DNA from 4 places in the Exiguobacterium sp. ZOR0005 genome. Region 3 is predicted to be linked to each of the others. Evidence: riboswitches for the same ligand, from Rfam matches in the RefSeq annotation. Region 3 holds a riboswitch; each other region holds the start of a gene.
The links. Region 3 has a riboswitch for thiamine pyrophosphate ahead of L971_RS10615 (YkoF family thiamine/hydroxymethylpyrimidine-binding protein). Riboswitches for the same ligand answer to the same signal wherever they lie in the genome.
Positions count from the first base shown of each region.

Region 1: linked by a shared signal. The riboswitch ahead of tenA (thiaminase II) and the one ahead of L971_RS10615 (YkoF family thiamine/hydroxymethylpyrimidine-binding protein) in region 3 are both predicted to bind thiamine pyrophosphate.
Region 2: linked by a shared signal. The riboswitch ahead of thiT (energy-coupled thiamine transporter ThiT) and the one ahead of L971_RS10615 (YkoF family thiamine/hydroxymethylpyrimidine-binding protein) in region 3 are both predicted to bind thiamine pyrophosphate.
Region 4: linked by a shared signal. The riboswitch ahead of thiW (energy coupling factor transporter S component ThiW) and the one ahead of L971_RS10615 (YkoF family thiamine/hydroxymethylpyrimidine-binding protein) in region 3 are both predicted to bind thiamine pyrophosphate.

Region 1 is NZ_JTLB01000013.1:8,005-13,087, reverse strand. Features, by position in the region: gene thiE (thiamine phosphate synthase) at 1-553, opposite strand, end outside; gene thiD (bifunctional hydroxymethylpyrimidine kinase/phosphomethylpyrimidine kinase) at 522-1,364, opposite strand; gene thiM (hydroxyethylthiazole kinase) at 1,361-2,149, opposite strand; gene tenA (thiaminase II) at 2,146-2,820, opposite strand; TPP riboswitch at 2,903-3,007, opposite strand; gene pelG (exopolysaccharide Pel transporter PelG) at 3,069-4,517, opposite strand; gene pelF (GT4 family glycosyltransferase PelF) at 4,498-5,083, opposite strand, start outside.
Region 2 is NZ_JTLB01000019.1:15,651-20,733, forward strand. Features, by position in the region: gene pknB (Stk1 family PASTA domain-containing Ser/Thr kinase) at 1-963, shown strand, start outside; gene rsgA (ribosome small subunit-dependent GTPase A) at 1,008-1,892, shown strand; gene rpe (ribulose-phosphate 3-epimerase) at 1,894-2,550, shown strand; TPP riboswitch at 2,570-2,670, shown strand; gene thiT (energy-coupled thiamine transporter ThiT) at 2,746-3,318, shown strand; gene L971_RS08030 (thiamine diphosphokinase) at 3,318-3,905, shown strand; gene rpmB (50S ribosomal protein L28) at 3,964-4,152, opposite strand; gene L971_RS08035 (Asp23/Gls24 family envelope stress response protein) at 4,404-4,766, shown strand; gene L971_RS08040 (DAK2 domain-containing protein) at 4,789-5,083, shown strand, end outside.
Region 3 is NZ_JTLB01000024.1:21,172-26,254, forward strand. Features, by position in the region: gene L971_RS10605 (ABC transporter ATP-binding protein) at 1-1,230, opposite strand, end outside; gene L971_RS10610 (ECF transporter S component) at 1,223-1,798, opposite strand; gene L971_RS10615 (YkoF family thiamine/hydroxymethylpyrimidine-binding protein) at 1,791-2,384, opposite strand; TPP riboswitch at 2,464-2,564, opposite strand; gene L971_RS10620 (GTP-binding protein) at 2,626-3,819, opposite strand; gene L971_RS10625 (hypothetical protein) at 3,926-4,189, opposite strand; gene L971_RS10630 (SMP-30/gluconolactonase/LRE family protein) at 4,202-5,083, opposite strand.
Region 4 is NZ_JTLB01000016.1:26,778-31,860, forward strand. Features, by position in the region: gene L971_RS07100 (tetratricopeptide repeat protein) at 1-224, opposite strand, end outside; gene L971_RS07105 (DUF402 domain-containing protein) at 275-814, opposite strand; gene L971_RS07110 (hypothetical protein) at 1,024-1,770, shown strand; TPP riboswitch at 1,816-1,914, shown strand; gene thiW (energy coupling factor transporter S component ThiW) at 1,978-2,463, shown strand; gene L971_RS07120 (hypothetical protein) at 2,540-2,803, shown strand; gene L971_RS07125 (N-acetyltransferase) at 2,798-3,277, opposite strand; gene L971_RS07130 (YcxB family protein) at 3,259-3,759, opposite strand; gene L971_RS07135 (VOC family protein) at 3,851-4,249, shown strand; gene L971_RS07140 (LTA synthase family protein) at 4,343-5,083, shown strand, end outside.

The DNA of each region.
Region 1 (5,083 bases), on a different contig from region 3:
GTCGAATCTCTTCGACGTGCTCAGGCCGAATGCCCCCGATCCCCACGATCGGGAGCTCCCGATACGCCGCCCGCACTTCACGGATGAGCGTCGTGCCGTTCACTTCACCGGCGTCCTCTTTCGAGTCCGTCGGCAAGACGGGTCCGATGCCGACGTAGTCCGCATGCTCGATGGCCGTCGCCGCTTCTTCGAGCGAATGCACCGAAACCCCGAGCCATTTGTCTGCCCCGATCATCTGTCTGACGCGATGGGCTGACACATCTTCTTGACCGACATGTACCCCGTCCGCATCGAGTTTCAATGCCAAGTCGACGTCGTCGTTTACGATAAACGGCACACCGTACGTGCGACAAAGTTGAAACAACGCTCGGGCCACCGCTTCTTTTTCATCTCCATACAGTGCCTCTTTTCCTTTTTCGCGAAATTGGAAACATGTAACGCCACATTGGAGTGCCGTCTCGACCGTCCGGAAGATATCTTTCGTGTTCGTCGTCCCACAGATGAAGTAAAGCTCTAGCCGTTCAGCGAGCCCGGCTTGTCGTGATCGTTTCAAGCGTCACACCCTCCTCTCCATACGTGCCGTACGCCCAGTGGTTCGTCGGCCCATGTCCGGCACCGATATCGAGACCGTGCGTGATCGCGCTTTGGATGAACCGCTTCGCCGTCACGGTCGCCTCGATGATCGGACGACCTTTGGCGAGCTCGGCCGTGAGCGCCGCCGAGAACGTGCACCCGGTGCCGTGCGTGTCAAACGTCTGGATACGAGTTGCCGAGACGAGGAAAGCCTCTGACGCCGTCAAGACGAGGTCTTCGGCACGTTCCCCTTCGAGATGTCCCCCTTTTAAGACGACCGCCTTCGCGCCTAGTGACAAGATCCGTTCCGCCGCCTCAAAACGGTCTTGAAATGAACGAATCGTCAAACCCGTCAACACCTCCGCTTCCGGCACGTTCGGCGTGACGACCGTCGCGAGGGGCAGCAAGGACGTCTTGAGCGCCTCGACGGCTGTGTCTTGAAGTAGGGACGCCCCACCTTTTGCGATCATGACCGGGTCGACGACGAGCTGTTTGAACGCATGCCGCTTCACGCCGGAAGCGACGGTCTCGATTCGGCTCGCATCGAACAACATCCCGGTCTTGCACGCCTCGATTGAAAAATCGGAACCGATCGCATCGAGTTGTTGCGCGAGCAGTTCGGTCGAGACCGCTTCAACGCCATGCACACCTCGTGTGTTTTGAGCCGTGACTGCCGTCAAGACGCTCGTGCCGAATACACCGAGCTCTTGGAACGTCTTCAAGTCGGCTTGAATGCCGGCGCCGCCGCCTGAGTCGGAACCGGCGATCGTCAACACTTGTGTGCGCTTCATGAGACCACCTCGATCCGGTCGCTCGGTAGTTCGACCGCGGTCATCTTACCGAGTTCGTTCAAGAAGTGGATCGGGAAATCGCCCGACCCTTCGGCACGCATTGTCGCGAGTTCCCCGCAACGGGCGTACCCGGCGAGCGCCGTCGACGTCGCGGTCATCGCATCGGACTCGACCGCAAGAAATGCGCCGACGACCGCACTGAGCAAACAGCCGGTCCCGGTCGTCCGTGTCATCACTTCGGTCCCTCCTTTGATTTCAATCGTCACGTCCCCGTCACTGACGACATCCGTCTCTCCGGTCACGGCAACGACACAGCGATACCGCTTGGCCGCCTCGCGCGCGATGTGTGTCACGTCATGCAACGCTTCCCCGCCATCGACCCCTCGCGTGTGGGCCGTTCGGTCAATCAATGTCGCCATCTCACCGGCGTTGCCACGAATGACGGTCACTTGCACCTGTGCGAGGATCGCGGTCGCCACTTGACGCCGAAACGATGTCGCGCCGACACCGACCGGGTCGAAAACGATGGGACGTCCCGCAGCGTTTGCCGCTTGCCCGGCCCGAATCATCGTCGCTTCGGTCGATGCATCGAGCGTTCCGATGTTCAATACGAGCGCATCGCTCACTGTAGCCATTTCCGCCACTTCCTCGACAGCGGACGCCATGACCGGTGACGCGCCGACGGCGAGCAGACCGTTCGCTGAAAAGTTCGCGACGACGATGTTCGTGATGTTATGGATGAGCGGTCGCTCGGCCCGGACTTTGTCCCATAAATCGCGCTTCATCGGCTCACCTCCACCGGGACGTCCCACGTCTCAAGCGTCCATGCCATCTGCCAAAACGCCACTTCATAGTAACAGCTCTTCAAGAACGATTGACGATAACGGGTGCGCTCGACTTCGGTCGCCTGTTCGGCCAACAGATCGAGACGGTCAATCTGCTCTTCGACGAGTTCACGGAACCATTCCGACCCGTACGTGGCAATCCAAGCCGTATAGATTGGATGCTCCGGCTTCGCGTTTTTCAACCGTTCCCCGATCTCGTAGTACACCCAGTAACACGGCAGAATCGCCGCGAGCACATCCCCGAGCGTCGGTCCGGCTTGTTGCATGTGCATCGCGTATGCGTATGCGGTCGGTGCCGGCTCGAACCCACGTCTTTCTTCTTCGGTCACGTCAAGCATCGTAAAGAACTCACGGTGTAACGCGTGTTCAGCTTCAATCGTGTGTAGGGCATGCGTCAAAAATCGGCTCGACAGCTCCATGTCGTGCGATAAAATCGCTCCCTTCGCCTGCACTTTTGAGAACTGGTTCAAATAGTACGAGTCTTGCAAGACGTAGTGGCGAAACTTCGCCTCGTCGAGCGTTCCCTCACCTAGTGCTTGAACGAACGGGTGGTCAAAACTTGCTTGGAACAAAGCATCCGCCTCTTGTCGGATTTGTTGTGTGAACGTCATTTCCGTCTCCCCCTTTGTTGTATGAAAAAAGACGCCGCCTCCCATAACGGAAGCGGCGTCGGACATACACAGAGGGTGAGACAAGTCATTTCGCCCACTTCCCTACGCTAGCGTGAACTAGATCAGGTTCAAAGGGTCTGGACCTCGTCCATCTCAGCCGCGTCATGCGACTCCCCTAGTGGCAAACATTATGAAATTCGGTCGTCTTCGGTCACATCATACCAATCTTTTGATGAAATAGGAACCCTTCAACGTGAGAAGCGGCGGTTCAACACACTTCCCATATTGGAGAACCGTTCCGTTCCGAGTTTACGCCGATTCGAAGAGGCAAACACGTAATAATCGACTTTCCCCATGAAGTAAATCAAACGGAGGCCGGCGATAAAGAACGTGATCGTCGTACTGACTGCAAAACCGACGCCATACCAATCGATGCCTCGCGGAAGCAACAGCGTCGTGAACAAAGCGTTGAACGTGAAAAACGACAAGTTGACGAGAAGCGCACCACGCCGATCTTCGAAGTAGAGCAACAGTAGCGTCAACACGAGAATCATCGCATTCGCGAACGCGGCAAGTGTCGTCATCCGGAAGATTTGCCCAACTTCCTCTGGTACGCCGATCCAACCGACGAAGACACCGGCCATGAGCACCGCGAACAGTGTGACGACGCCTTGACTCCGGCCGAGGCGAATCAACTCATTTTTCAAGACGGTCGTCATCGTCTGTTTCGCTTTGTCGATTTGATGGAGTGCCCCGCCGTAATTGATGAGCCCATAAAACGTACGGTACCGTTCATAAAATCTCGTCTCGACGGCGACGACGAACAGCAACTGAGTCGGGACAATCGTCAAGTACGACCAAAACACGGCCGTGTCGTAGTAGGGATTAAACACGAACGAATCAGCGACGACCATCCGTCCCTCACCGAACCAGATGATGAAGTTCGTCACCCAAATCCCGAGGACGTACAAGACGCCGATTGCGAACAAGTCGGGGTAGAGATCAAAGTAACGGAAATAAGAGAACTCTCTCGTGGCGTAGCGGAGCGGGAACGTCCGCAACATCGCAAAGAATAATCCGAATAACGTCACGATCATCCCAGCGGTGAAGCCGGTCAACAACTCTAGGCTCGTCGGGTCTGCCATGATGCGGCTAATCAAGAACACGCCGCCGACCGCGATGAAACCACCGAGCAAAAAGCTGTATGCGATCGCCTGATAAAACTTGGCCGCGCTCAAAAACAAAAACATGACCCAGATGACGTTGATCGTCATGAACAAGACGAACAAAACGAGTTTATACACAAATGCGAGCGGGGAGATCATCCAAAAGATGCTGTACATGATGACCGCCGCGAGCATCGTCACTTTCAACATGCCGGTAAAGACGGGAAAGATCTCATGCGCCTTTTTCTCATAGAATAAGTCGGCGACGTAGCGCGTGACGACGAGCTGTTGAAAACTGAAGACAATTTGCGAAAAGATGAAGGCGTAAGACACGGACAGCATGAAAATCGTCCGTTCTTCCAGCGACAACATCGGCATTTGAAACGCCAGCCATTGAATCGTCCCGACGACCAAGATGACGATTAGCCACGGTCCTGACGTGACGAGGCCAGAGAACGTGTACGCCTTCAGCCGTGACGAATAGTAGTCTTCTTGAAACAGTTTTTGCAGTTTAAACCCGATGCCCGCCATACTGTTCCCTCCTCGCTTCATAGATGGCTTTGTAACGGTCGACGAACTGTTGCAACCGGTAATATTGACGCACGCGTTCGCGACCGTTCTTCCCGAAGCGCATCCGCTCGCGCGGATAGTCCATCATCCACTCGACTTTATCGGCAATCGCCTCCGGGTGGACCGGCGGAACGATGAATCCGGCCGGACCGAACGGGTCGTCCGTCCGGCCGTACAACAACTCCGAACACGCCCCGACATCGGTCGCCACCCAAGGGATGCCGGCGGCCATGCCTTCCAAAATAGCGAGCGGCTGTCCTTCCGAGATGCTCGTCAACAGCAATAAGTCAAACGTCGGCAGCCACTCTTGGACGTTCACTTTACCGACAAGTTCGACGTAGTCCGTAAGACCGCTCTGCTCGATGAGCAAACGGCACTCCTCTGCATATTCTTCATCCTCGTCGAGCGGTCCCATGATCGTCAATTTGAACAAGCGATTCCGCTCTTGCAAAATTTTGGCGCCGTAAATCATCGTTTTTAAATCTTTGATCGGTACGACACGGACGATCGCCCCGATTTGGAAGACG
Region 2 (5,083 bases), on a different contig from region 3:
CGGAAGTGGTGGTTGTGGTTGCTCCTCGCGCTCTTGCTCATCGGCGGGGGAATCGGCGCTTACGTCGTCGCTGATGAAATGTCGCGCGCTGTCGTGCCGGACGTTGTCGGCATGACAGTCGGTGACGCGACGACGGAACTTGAATCGTCCGGTTTTGTCGTCGACGTGATCGAACGGGCGAGTGATAACATCGAGGCCGGGAACGTCATCTCTCAAAACCCGCCAGCCGGGCGTAAGCCGAAACGAGGCACGACGGTCACGCTCGTCGTCTCGGCCGGTAAAGAGACGGTTCAAATGCCGGACGTCGAAGGATTGTCGCAATCAGCGGCGGAACGGACGTTGAAAGATTTAGATTTCACGGATATCGACATCCAAAAAGAAGCGTCTGAGACGGTCGACAGCGGGGACGTCATCTCGCAGTCGCTCGCGCCAGGCGAAGAAGTCATTCCGTCCGAAGTGACGGTCACGCTCGTCGTGTCGACGGGTAGCAATAAGATTGAGCTCGCCAACTTGGCCGGGTATACGTTCGAGGAAGCGACGACTTACGCGGAACAGAACAACTTGAAGATCGTCAAGCGAGACGAATATTCGACGAGTGTGCCGGCAAATCAAATCATTCGGCAACTCCCGACGGCCGGTACGGCCGTTGACCCGGGCACCGAGCTGACGGTCATCGTCTCACTCGGGGTCGAGCCGACCGATGCGTCGATCGAACGTGAAGTGAGCGTCGAGATCGAGCCGCCGGCAGAAGGGGAGACGGCTGAACCCGTCGAGGTCGTCATTCGTACGGTCGATGCACGTGGTGAGATCGAGGTGCTCCGTGATAAAATAACGGAGACGACGACATACTCGTACACACTCGTCATCGCCCCAGGCGAAGTCGGAACAGCGACGATCGAAGTTGACGGCGAAGTCGTCCGGACCGATTCGGTGACCTACGCACAAGCTAAAGATTCACAATAAAGAGGTGGCGTGCGCGTCGCCTCTTTTTCTAAGGAGGAAACAGGATGAAAGGAACAATCATTCGCCTGCAGGGCGGGTTTTACGATGTCATGACCGAGGCGAAACAAGAGATTCGTTGCCGTGCCCGTGGAAACTTTCGAAATCGTAACATCTCACCTGTCGTCGGGGACGACGTCGACATACAAGACCAAGGGGACGGCACCGGTTATATATTGGCCGTCGATGAACGGTCGAACCATCTCGTCCGTCCGCCGATCGCGAATATCGACCAAGCGTTTCTGTTGTTCTCAGTGAAGGAACCTGCATTTTCGTTCCATTTGCTCGATCGGTTCCTCGTCTTGATCGAATCCAAGCAAGTCCATCCGATCATCGTCTTGACGAAGATGGACCTGCTCAAAGAAGAAGAGCGTCCCGCCATTACCGCGGCCGCTGCGTTATACCGCACAATCGGTTACGAGGTCATCGAGACGTCGACCGAGGACGGCGCGGGGATTGAAGCGATCCGTGCCTTGTTCCAAGATAAGACGAGCGTGTTCGCCGGCCAGACAGGGGTCGGCAAAAGTTCACTCCTGAATGCCGTTGCGCCAGAGCTTGAACTTGCCACCGGGAAAATCTCGAAATCGCTCGGTCGCGGAAAGCATACGACCCGCCATGTGACGCTCATTCAACTGGCGGGCGGACTCGTCGCCGATACGCCAGGATTCTCAAGTCTCGAGTTCCCGCAAGAACTTGAAGTCGAAGAGATGCGTTGGTGTTTCCCTGAGTTCGTCGAGCGCCATGATGATTGTAAATTCCGGGGTTGTGCCCATTTGAACGAGCCGGGTTGCGCCGTCAAGGCGGCGGTCGAGACTGGAGAAATCGCTTCCACCCGTTATGAGAATTATGTTACGTTTATGGCAGAGTTAAACGATAGACAACGGAGGTACTAACATGATTAAAATTGCACCATCGATTTTGGCAGCGGACTTTGCAAATTTGGAGGCGGAAGTGAAAGCCGTTCAGGAGGCGGGCGCGGACTATATCCATTTTGACGTGATGGACGGTCAATTCGTCCCGAACATCTCGATCGGATTGCCTGTTCTTGCGAGTTTACGTCAAAAGACAGACATGATTTTAGACGTCCACTTGATGATTGACCAGCCGGAGCGGTTCGTCGAAGACTTCATCAAGGCCGGAGCGGACATCGTCACCGTCCACGTCGAGGCGACGAATCATTTGCATCGCGTCCTGCAACAAATCAAGGCGGCCGGGGCGAAATGTGGGGTCGTCTTGAATCCGCACACTCCGATCAGTTCGATCGAGCACGTCGTACAAGACGTCGATATGGTGCTTCTCATGACGGTGAACCCGGGCTTTGGGGGTCAGGCGTTCATCGAATCGGTCGTCCCGAAAATTGCCGCTCTAAACGAAATGCGTTCTGCCCGCGGGCTCGATTTCGAAATCGAGATCGACGGCGGGGTGAACGCGAAGACAGCGAAATTGTGCATCGACGCCGGGGCCGACGTCCTCGTCGCCGGTTCGGCGATTTACAACGAGCCGAGCTATAAAGACGCGATTGATGGCATTCGCAACGCATCTCGTGTATAATCGTTCATAGAACAACAAATATTGTCGCAAGGGGTGTCACATTCTGTGGCTGAGAGGCATACGCTAACCCTTTGAACCTGTTCCGTTCACACGGACGTAGGGATGTGGCGAAAATGCACGTTGCGAATCCAAGCAGCATGGCGTTTACGTCATGCTGCTTTTTGTCGTTCTCATTTGAAGAAGGGGGAATTAGAAATGAAACAAAAATTGAAGTTGCAAGCATTGATCGAGATCTCGCTCTTTTCGGCGCTCGCGTTGATCTTTGACTTGCTCATGCCGTACCGGATGCCGCAAGGAGGCTCGATCACACTCGTCATGTTGCCGATCTTCGTGATGGCGTACCGGCACGGGTTGAAAGGCGGTCTCGCGACCGGCGCTCTCGTCGGGACGCTCCAACTGCTGTTTGGCGCCTACATTTTCACGCCTGTCCAGTTCTTAGTCGACTACACGTTTGCTTATGGCCTCGTCGGTATGGCCGGTGTGTTCGCCGGGCAAGTGAAACGAGCTGCCCATGACGGCACTAAAAAGACGCTCGTCTTTTACTTGATTCTCGGTGCCTTGCTCGGATCGCTTCTCCGTTACGCGGCTCACGTCTTGTCAGGGATCGTCTTCTTCGCCCAGTACGCGGAAGGACCGGTCGTCGCCTATTCGCTCGGCTATAACATGACGTACATGCTCCCGTCGTTCTTGATTGCGACAATCGTGCTCGTCCTCTTGTTCACGACGGCACCGCGCTTCGCGACGCTCGCGACACGGGACGTTCGCTGATGCGGGTGTTGGTCGTGGCGGCCAGTCCGTCACCTGTTCCGTCCCTCCCGCGCGACGTCGATTACGTCATCGGCGTCGACGGAGGCTACGAGACGCTCCTCACCCATGGGATCGAGGCTGATCTCATCGTCGGTGACTTTGATTCTTTGACGGGTCCGGTGCCGACTGAGGCGGTTCGGTATCCGTCAGAGAAAGATGTGACCGACCTCGAGATCGCCCTCGAGGCGGCACGGGGCCATGGCGCCACGGAAATACTCGTTTACGGTGCACTAGGCGGTCGGCTCGACATGACGCTCGGGAATATCGGGTTGCTCGAGGCTTACCCGGAGATGTGTCTTTATGCCGACGGCCAAGTCGTCTCTCTCGCACGGGAGGGCCGACACGCGCTTGCGCGACGTGATGACCATTATTTGTCGCTTATTCCATGGAAGCGGGCGAACGTCACAATCCGTGGCGTCAAATATCCGCTCGACCGCCACCATGTCGTCAGCCACGAGGCGTTGACGATCTCGAACGAATGGGATGCGGAAACGGCGGAATTGATCGTCCATGACGGTACGGTGTTAGTCATGTATGTAAAAAAATAAGCACAAAAAAAATCCCATCGGCGCATGCCGCTGGGATTTGTTTCGTTCGTGTATAAGATTATACGCGTTCAACGAGACCAGATTTAAGAGCGCGAGCTGAAACCCAAACGCGTTTCGGTTTACCGTCAACGAGAATACGAACTTTTTGTACGTTTACACCCCAAGTACGTTTTGTCTTGTTGAGTGCGTGCGAACGGTTGTTACCTGACTTAGGTGATTTACCTGTTACGTAGCATTTACGTGCCATGCGTTTCCCCTCCTTTTTTATGTGGGTTCGTCCTAATAGACACTCGTTTATATTAGCACGGCTTTTTTCCCGATGCAACTAGAAAATAATAGTATGACAAGAAAAAAACTTGACATTACTGGTAAGGATTTTAATAATGAATGAGGGTTACAGCACAATTGACCGAGTTTAGGAGCAGGTCCTTTAAATAACTAGGTGGATATTGTAGAATGTAGTGAAGGAATCATTCTGAATGAAGGAGGCTACTCCATATGGCAATTGATATGAAGACAACATATGGCAATATTGACATTACGAACGATGTCGTGGCAACACTAGCAGGCGGTGCTGCGATGGAATGTTTCGGCGTCGTCGGCATGGCGTCACAGGCTCAATTGAAAGATGGAATCGCAGAACTTTTGAAGCGTGAGAACTATGCGCGCGGTGTCGTCGTACGTCAAGATGGTGAAGACGTACATATCGACATGCACATTATCGTGAGCTACGGGACGAAAGTGTCAGAAGTCGCATACAATGTGCAAAGTCGTGTGAAGTATACGCTCGGTGAAACGTTAGGATTAAACGTTTCGTCAGTAAACATATTCGTCCAAGGCGTTCGGCTGACGAATGACTGACGGAATCGGAGGAGGATTTGGTGTGGGTTTACAACGTTTAGATGGATTGGTGCTCGCGAACATGATCGCAAACGGAGCAGCCAACTTGAGTCAAAATGCGGATTACGTTGATTCGCTCAACGTGTTTCCGGTCCCAGACGGGGATACAGGAACGAACATGAACTTGACGATGACGTCAGGGGCGAAAGAAGTCGCTGCGCTCGAAACGGCGAACGCCGCTGACATATCGGCGAAATTCGCGCGTGGATTGCTCATGGGAGCCCGCGGGAATTCAGGCGTCATTTTGAGCCAATTGTTCCGCGGCTTCGGCAAGGCGA
Region 3 (5,083 bases):
ATAGTACGTGTTCGCGACCCGAGCAAAACTGAGGTCGTGTGTCACGAACAACACCGCCTGTCCCGCATCCGCACGTTCGGCCATCAAATCATGGAGCGCTCGAAGCGAAGCCTCGTCTTGTCCTGCCGTCGGTTCATCAAATGCGATCAATCGTTTCTCCGAGAGCATCATCACCCCGATGGCGAGTCGCCGTTTTTGACCGTGACTGAGTGAGAGCGGATGCGCATCCCGCAACGGTCCGAGCCCGAGCCGCGTCAACATGTCTTCGATCGGACGATCGTGCCCGTATTTGAGTTCACTTGTCAGGTCACTTGTCACGAACAAGTGTGCCGGGGATTGCGGGACGAACCCGACGTCACGATGATTGCGAGCCAGACTTCTGAGCCATGTCGACTTGCCGCTCCCGTTTCGACCGAGGATAGCGACGACTTCTCCCTCGGCGACGGTCAAGTCGCTCGCTGCGAGTTCAAATTCATTTCGTTTGAAATTCGGTATGTGAAATAAATTATATTCCCCTTTGTGGCTCCCAATCGATGCGAACGTATAGTCCGGGCGCATCTCGAACGGCCCATCCTTGACGATTCGTCCCTCCACAAGCTCGACTTGCCGGTCGAAGAAATCGCCCCATACGTACGGTCGGTGTTCAATGACGACAACGTTGACGGTGCGGGCGACGCCGTCGAACCAACGGACGAAACGATGCGCCGTCTCCGGGTCGAGGTGGGCGAGCGGCTCGTCGAGCAATAGCCATTCCGGTCGGCCGACCAAAGCACAGGCGACGGCGATCTGTTGCTTCTCGCCCCCTGACAAGTCATGGATGGTGCGGTTGCGATACTCGGACAAGCCGAGCGCATGCAAGATCGCCGTGACACGCTCCGACATCTCGCCCCGCGCGACCCCGAAGTTTTCGAGCGTGAAAATCAGTTCCTCCTCCACCGTCTGCATGACGAACTGACTGTCCGGATCTTGAAACACCGTCCCGACGCGCCGATTCACTTCACCGGCCGCGTACGTATCATACGATCGATTGAACAAGTGCAATCGTCCCGTCACGATCCCGTCACAGTTATCCGGATAGAGACGGTTGAACATAGCAAACAGTGTCGATTTCCCCGACCCGCTCGCCCCGGTGATGAGCGTCCTCCCATCCCGGAGCGTGAGCGTGACGTCCGACAAGACGTCGGTCGGCTTACCTGGATAACGAAACGTCAGCTGTTCCGCCTCAACCATGCACGCGTCCTTGCCGCGCGACGGCGTACCCTTCGAGCGCACCCGTCCGAAGCAACAAGTCACTCAATATCTTCCCTCCGAGTCCAGCGATGAGCATGCCGCTCGTCGCGCGGAGGGCGAACATCGTGGCGACGTATGTCGGACTGAGCGCCGCGAGACCGCCCATGACGTACGTATAGGCGAAGCTCGTCACGGCCGCACCGAACCCGGCGAGCATGAGCACCCAAAGGTCGTACCGTTTATAACCGGTCAAGGCGAACGCCGCCTCGGCCCCGAGTCCTTGAACGATCCCGACGAGAATGATCCGCGGACCGATGGCGTTCCCGATCATCATCTCGATCGTCGCCGCGAGCACTTCCGACAAAAACGCGGCGCCGGGCTTTCGAATGATGTAAGCCGCGATAATCGAGACGATGAACCAAATTCCGAAGATCCATTCGTAGGCGATCGGTCCGATCAAGCCGGCCCAAAGGTTCCCGACATGGACGAACGCCAAATAGACGACGGCGAACACGACCGATAACAGCGACAACAAGACGACCTCTTTCAACTTCCACGATTTAAGCATCATTGCGTTCCTCATGCGACGGACTGTTCACGCTGAACGTCACCGTCATGACGACGTGGCTCGTCTTCGCACGGACCCGGTCGAACGTCGCCTCATAAAACGAGAACACCGGCTCGATGTCGCCGTGGATGCCCGAGGCGTAATGCATCGAATCGTTGAACACACCACGTGATTTCGCGAAATCGATCTCTTCATAGATGATGTCCATATATTGCTCGTCACCGAGCGGATAGAGCGCGAACTGGGAGGAGACGTATTGGGCGCCGACCGGTCCGTTCACAGGCTCGCTCGTCACCTCGAGCAGGTTGTCCCCCATCGTGTCACCCGGGCAACCGACCGAGAACGTCCCGCTCATCGAGACGTGCGTCCCTGTCTTCGTCGCATGCGACAGGATTGATTTGGCCACATCGAACACGTGCTCACTCCGTCCCCGGATGACCGTCGAGACGTCATCGGTGTGGCGCCAGACGTTCTGTAAATCCGTCTCCTTCAATGCCCCTTTGATGACGCTCACGAAATCCGACGTCATCGGGCTCAGTGTAAAGCGGAACCCGACGATCGGGCTCGTTCCACATTGCTCGTTCATGTTGCATTCCCCCTTTTTCTATATGCACAAAAAAGCCGCATCCATGAGAATGCGGCCACTCGTCCAATTGAAGTCCATTAGAAAAAGTGCCACACTTCCTCACGCCGGTATTACCCGGATCGAGTCATAAGGGATTGGAGCCATGCTCACATCTCAGCCGAAGCACCCCTAGTGTAGTCCAATATATGCGGTTGTTCATGCAAGGAACAGTATAGTCGACTCGTTTGCGTTTGTAAACGGTTTATGAGAAAGTGACGACGCCGCTACCCGGGAGCGTGTCGTTCAACATCGTCCAATCGAGCGACATCTCATCGTCGGTCAACAGGCAGGCGTCGAGCGCTGATTCGACGGTCGCACGGTCTATCCGCTGCCCGATCAAGACGAGCTCGGTCTGGCGGTCGCCGTACGGCTCGATATAGTCCTCAGCAAGCTCCGGTTCTGCCGCGAACATGAGACGACGTTCCTCTTCTGGCAGCGTGGCGAGCCAGCGTCCGGCGTGCTCGAGCGTCGAGGCGTATCCGGCCTGCGAGAACAGGCAGGCGATGTCGTTGCGCGAGGCGATCCAAAGGAATCCTTTCGCTCGGACGACTTCCTCTGGGAACTGTTCGATCCACGCATGGAGTCGCTCCGGGTGGAACGGGCGACGACGGCGATAGACGAACGAGCTGATGCCGTACTCCTCGGTCTCCGGCGTGTGTTCTTCCGCCTCAAGCTCTTGAATCCAGCCGGCCGCGTGCATCGCCTGTTCGAAATCGAACAGCTTGACGTCTAGCAGTTCCGACAAGTCGACGTTCGAATGGACCGACGTCAACAGTTTTGCTGACGGGTTGAGCGTCTTCAACAGCCCGGCCATCTCGTTCAGTTCGGTGTCAGACACCCGATCGGCCTTGTTCAAGACGATGATGTCGGCGAACTCGACTTGGTCGACGAGCAGGTCGACGACTTCACGGACATCCGTCTCATCAATCGCTTGTTTCCGCTCGTGAAGCGACTCACCGGAGTTGAAGTCTTTCAAGAAACGGTAGGCGTCAACGACGGTCACCATCGCATCGATATAGACACGGCTCGTCAAGTCGATGCCGAGCGCGTCATCGGCATACGTGAACGTCTGGGCCACGGGAATCGGTTCAGAGATTCCGGATGACTCGATGATGATCCCGTCGAGCTCACGATCGTTCGTAAGCTCTTGTACCGCCTCGAGGAGGTCTTCACGGAGCGTGCAACAAATACAGCCGTTCGACAGCTCGACCAACTTTTCATCTGTCCGCGAGAAGCCGCCTTGCTCGATTAAGCGCTCATCGATATTTAATTCACTCATATCGTTGACGATGACGGCATATTTCTTGCCGGTGCGGTTGTTTAATATATGGTTCATTAACGTCGTCTTGCCGCTCCCAAGATAGCCTGACAACACAGTGACTGGAATTCGTTTCATCATTAACATCCCCTAAATAGTAATCATTACTTTTTAGATAATGAACGGGATTGACCGTGTTGTCAACAAAAAAACACGCTCGATTTGAGCGTGTTTCCAAACGTGGCTATTCTTCGAGCGCTTTCCGTTCCGCCTCGGAACGCGGGTAAGCGTTCGCTTGCCACTCGGCCCGATAAATCGAATCGAGCTGTGTCAAGCCGACCTCGTCCTCATCTTTGTCCGCGTCCACGCTCGGCGTCTCGTCCCACTTCGGTTCGAGATAAGAATGATCTATCGTCTCGCGGTCGTCGAGAAACTTTTTGATTCCGACTCGGGCCACCGCCGCGAGCGCCAGACCGATTCCCGCTCGAACGAGCATTCGTTTCACCATCGTTCTCCCTCCTTAACGTCCGAAACGATAAAGTGGCATCCCTTTCACTTCTGTATCGATTTTAAACACCGACCCTGCGTCCGGGTACGTTTCGAGCGCCTCCTCGTCCATGCCTTCTCGCGCCGTCGTGATGGCGAGTTGGTTCAAGTCGTCGCCGATAAAACAACACGATGTGACGTTCGGCGCCGGGACAGACACTTCGAGCACTTTTTCGCCCGTGTCCGGATTCCAGCGCGACACTTTTCCGCCGGCGAAGTGGGCGATCCATAAGTACCCATCCTCATCCGAGGTCATACCGTCCGGGAAACCGTCCTCTTCCTTGAAATCAATCACGGCCTCGCCTTCGCCGAGCGTTCCCGTCTTCAAATCGAATGGGTAACGTCGAACCGTCTCGGTCGGCGTATCGATATGATAAAACGTTTGATGGTCCGGAGACCACGTCAATCCGTTCGACAAAGTCAAATTCGTCAACATTTCCTCGGTCGTACCATCCCGGTTCAAGCGGTAAAGTGTCGCCTGTTCGTCTTTATCGTTCAAATGGAGCGTTCCCGCAAAAATCCGTCCATACGGGTCGGCCTTTCCGTCGTTGAATCGCAACACGCCTTCCGGGTCGTCGAGTTCGACGAGCTTGTCGAGTTCTCTCGACGTCTCGTCCCATTCGTAGATGCCGTCCTTTAATCCGACGATGACGCCATCGGTCACTTTCGGAACGGCGAAACCGATTTGTTGTCCCATATCGAACGACGAGATCTCGTCTTCTTTTTCGTCATACCACCAGAGCGTGTGCCCCTCGATATCGACCCAATAAAACCGCTTCAGTTCGGCGTCCCAACAAGGTCCCTCCCCAAGCGTATTTCTGACTCGAATCCAACATGTCGCGTTCACGTTCTCCAT
Region 4 (5,083 bases), on a different contig from region 3:
ACCGCGTCGCCGCGCATCCGATAGCGAAGCTCCGGGATCGCATTCGCCGTTTTGACCGCACCATATAAGAACAGCTTGAAAAACGATTGTCCGGTCGTCTTCGCATGCGTATGTAATTTTGTGACGTCGAGCGTCGCCGTCACGTTGAAATGTGGGGCGTCGAACGCCTTGAAAAACTCGTAATGCTTCTTTCGTGGCCACGTATCGATGTCAATCTGTTTCATGGTTCATCTCCCTGCGCTTTTCTTTCACTGTATCAAAGGAAGCCATGCGTTCAAAGCATTTGCTTCAGCTCGTCGTAATGCCCTCTCGCCAAATCAAAGTAGACGAAGTCACGGCGCTCGATACGGTCGAGCGTCTGTTCGAAGTCACGCCAGCCGGTGACGACGAGTTCTGGTGTCAATTCGCCCGTCAACCGTGCGTCCTCGAATTCATCTTCGTCTTTTCGGACGACGTCTCCGTTCGGGAAGACCAAGATGTCGAGCAACAAGTCGTCCATATAGGGAATTCCGTCCTCATAGCCAATCGCCTCGACGATATCGATGTACCACTGGACGATGTGGCCCGAATCATCAAACATGACCGTCACCCCGAACGGTTCATTGTCCGGAAAATATTGGAGCCATGCATAACCGGCGTCGGCCACGATGAATTCCTCGCCGTTATGTTGCTTATACTGCGGGGCCCGGACCGCATCGATTTGAAACAAGGCGACCGTCCCTGAGAAATGTTCGTCATGGACGTCCATCTGGACATAGCGGTGTTCAAGAATCCGCTCCCAGTCCCGTCGATTAGCAAATTTTCGTTTTGGCATCGTACTCGCTCCTTCATAAGTTCGTTTGCTTTAACAGTTCGCCAAAATCCGACAGTTCCCTGTTTAGTCGTACAGATTCTGTTCAGTGAACCTGACAGGCTCATGCCTTACTACACCACACCGAAAACGTGTATAGGTTCTCATCTATTTCCATCCATGCTACGCTTCTTCATAATAGGTAAAATTTGTATGATTAAAGGGTGGGCATCATGAAACGTTTATTTTTATTCGGATTAGGCCTCATGTTACTCGCGGGCTGTACCGATCCAATCGGAAAGCCGGTCATTCCAGCGGATTCGAACGAACCTGCGCCAGAAATCATGACCGAATGGACACGGGAGGACTTCAAGGACGTCTTCGACCAACATGAAGTCGCCGAAGAATTACTTGAAACTCTCAAGGCGAACGGACTCACGCCGTATCGTGAGACGTTTGAACGGGTCGTCATCGCCGGTAACGGCATCCACCACACTTATGCAGACGTGTATCCGTTCCAACTCGATGATGGGACATATGCCACGGTGTATGAAGACGAGGACGGATTGATAGCGAACGGGTCGGAGGCAACCGCGCCGCTCTTTTGGCAAGAAACGTCGTTCCTGCAGTTCGTCGAGGAGATTGAGAAACGGAAATACGGGACGAGCGCCCCACCGGAAGACGTCACGTTGACACAAGATGCGTTTCAATCGATTTACGATCGTCACGCTTATACGTCCGCGCTCATCGTCGAGCTCGACGAATGGGGTGTAGCGGTCGCTCGCGAGCCGCTCGAGAACGTCATCATCGCCGGGGACGGCGTGGCCGAAGTGACCGCGGATTTGATTGTGTTTGAGGTCGAGAACGGGTATGCCATCGTCTACGACCGAGACGGTGAAATCTTCAAAGGGCCCGAGTCCATCGCGCCACTGTTCTGGAACGAAACGGATTACAAACATCTGCTCAAGAAGAACAAATGAATCATCGAACGCTTATGATGACACTATGTTATACTTAAACGAATAAACGACCACTAGGGGAGCCTTCGGGCTGAGACGGCAAACGCCGGACCCTTTGAACCTGATCTGGCTCATACCAGCGTAGGGAAGTGGCATGGGATTCGTCTGTTCCACGCCACTTTTCCTTTTTGGAGAAGTGGCGTTTTCATTTTGAAAGGAGACTGATCCATGCGTATTCAACAACTCACTTGGATGGCAATGCTCGTCGCCATCGCCATCATCGGCTCACTGTTCATCTCAATTCCGACCGGGGTGGCCCGAGCTTTCCCGATTCAACATATGGTGAACGTCATCGCGGCCGTCACCGTCGGCCCACTCGGTGCCGTCCTCGTCGCCTTCGTGACCGGACTCGTTCGCGTCATGACGGGCACCGGTTCGCTACTCGCGTTCCCTGGCGGCATGATCGGCGCGCTTCTGGCCGGTATCTTTTATATGAGGACGAACCGCGTCGCCTTCGCCGCACTCGGTGAAGTCATCGGTACGGGCGTGATTGCCTCACTCATCGCCGTACCTTACGCGAAAATCTTGATGGGGTCTGAGTTCGGCGCGCTCTTCTTTTTCCCGGCCTTCCTCGCCTCGAGCGTGACCGGCGCCTTGCTCGGTTGGATCGTACTCGCTCGCGTCAAACAGCTGCGTCCTGCTCTCAAACAATAATTGAGTCGTTTGGCCTCTCCCTTTCGAGTGTACAGATGGTAAAATAAGGTTATCTCATTTAGAAGGAGTGACCGCCTTGACTCGTCTACAATTATGGGTGACCGGAGCTGCCGCCGTCATCATCACCGCCCTTTTGTTCACGTTAGAACGCATCGCGGCTTATACGCGTTGGCACGCATTGGTCGCCACAGGCGTCTGGCCCGAGGAGCCGACCGTCATGGATCTGTTGGCGCAAAACTGGTTCATCCCGCTCTTCGGTTTCACCGCCATCATCTGCTTCTTCATGGCCGGTAATTCGGTCAAAGCGACCACCATGAAAACAGGGACGACCGACTTATGACGGTTGTCCCTGTTTGACGTGATACACCCAAATCTCTTCCCCGTTCCATTCGTCGATGCGACCGCTATCGACAAATCCACCTCGTTGATAAAACCGCTTCGCTAGTTCATTTGTCGGATGGAGACTAAGGACGATATCATCTACATCAAATCGGTCCTGGATCCAGACGAGCGCCAACTGTAGAAAGCGAGATCCAAGCCCCTGTCCTTGCTCATGCGCATCTATCATAAAGCGGTCGAGCCACACGTAGCGGTCGACTTTGTTCTCCGCCCCGATCATCATAAAGCCGACCGGTCGCTCGTTGAGGCAAAGCGCATAGCACGTCCAGGCGTACTTGACGTCGACTTCCATCTCGCGTAGCGATTCCGCATTCGTTTCAATAAAGCGGGACTGCTCCGTAGCGACGGTCAAGCCGATGACGGCTTCCCGATTCGTGTCATCAATGAGCTGTATCGTCAGCGAGCCGGCAGCCATCGGCGCACCTCTTCCATGTCTTGTCCACGCTTCGGCAAAATATAGGCGCTGACCGAAGCGTTATATAAGTACACATAATCGTCTTCCTCGACGATTTCCTTGATCCCGGCCCAAGTCACCCTTGTCTCACCGAACTCGTTTTGATCACGCAGACCGTTCTCATCCAATTCCATCGTATGCGGACCAATCATCCCTTCGTTACTGCGTTCATCGATGAGCCGACGTGTTTGCTTCCGGACGTGCCGTTCAAAGTATTTCGGGTAATATAGAAACCACAATATACCCGCAATGCCTTGTACACCATACAGCCACCAGTCCGTCTCTTGAAGCCATGTCGTCCAAACGAAGGCAGCCCCTAGAAAGACAATCGGTCCGATGATTCGCTGCAGGAACAGCATTCGCTTGCCTGTTTTCGACCGTTGGATATGGCTCAAGTTGAACCGGATATAGTCGTCTTCTGTCAATTCATATTGGATATGCATCTTATCCCTCCTCCCTGTCCTTTACGCTCCTTGTCTAGAAAAGTTCCGTTCCCGGTCATGATTCGATACTATGTAAGAAAGGAGTGACACGATGAAACAAATCCACCATCTCTGCATCCAAACGCCCGACTATGAGGCATCCAAACGATTCTACGAAGCACTCGGCTTCGAGCTCGTCCAGGAGTCACCCGACTTTCATACCCGCGCGTTCAACAGCTGGCTCAAGCTCGGCGACTTTTACATCGAGCTCCAGACGGCAAAACAAGACGAGACGTTGACCCCCTATTCGAAACACGTGGCCGGCCCTGTCCATTTCGCTCTGTACGTAGACGACCTCGAGGCAGAAGTGCAACGGCTCGAGGCGCTTGAGGTCCCGTTCTTACCGAAACAGGGCGGCAACATCTACTTCGTCGTCGACGGATATTTAAGTAAATTGAAAGCCCCGGAAGGCACAATCATCGAACTTCGGGACTCGTTTTTAATCAAGTGAGGCGACGCGCCTCGCTTTTTTTGTACACTGTGATGTTTTTGGCCACATGAAAACAGGAACATTCAAACAACCTGGTTTTCTTGGAGGCAACGCATGAAATATCTCGATTATTGGACTTACATGATTCTCTCGCTCCTCAAGCTCTATTTATTCAGTGTGCTGACGACGAGCGCATTCACGTTCCACTTCTTCCTCGTCAACGTCGGCATGATCCTCATGATGACGAGCTGGGCGTTACTCGTTCGACCGAACGTCCGGCGATGGATCCTCCTCGCCTCGCTATTTTTACATAGCACCTTGCTCATCTCGGACGCTTGGTATTACCGCTATTTCGGAAACGTCTTGTCGGTCGCGCTCTTGTCGGACGCCGGCCAGATGGGTGACGTCGGCGGTGGGTTCTTGACGTTGATTCAGGCGACCGATTTCCTCTTTTTCGCCGACTTACTCGTTTTCGGGGCACTCGTGATGTATCAAAAGCGTCACCCGATTCGTGAGACGAGAGGGCTGCGGATGGCCGGGATCGGCTTTTTGGCCGGAGTCGTGCTGTATAGCGTCCCACTTTACGTCAATTATCCACCGGACGACCGGACGACCATCTCGAACATGCGTGAGTACTATAAATACGGATTTTGGGGTTATCACGGCTTAGACGCGGCGCGTGGCATCCGTGACGGAGCCGGACTCGGGAAGTCGTTGACTGACGTCGACCAATCCAACGTCTCTGCCTTATCCCAGGCGACCGTGAGCGCCTCGTCCGACACGAACGTCATCGTCGTCCAACTCGAGTCGTTCCAGGCGTCCGTGATTGGCCAAGTCATCAACGGTCAAGACGTG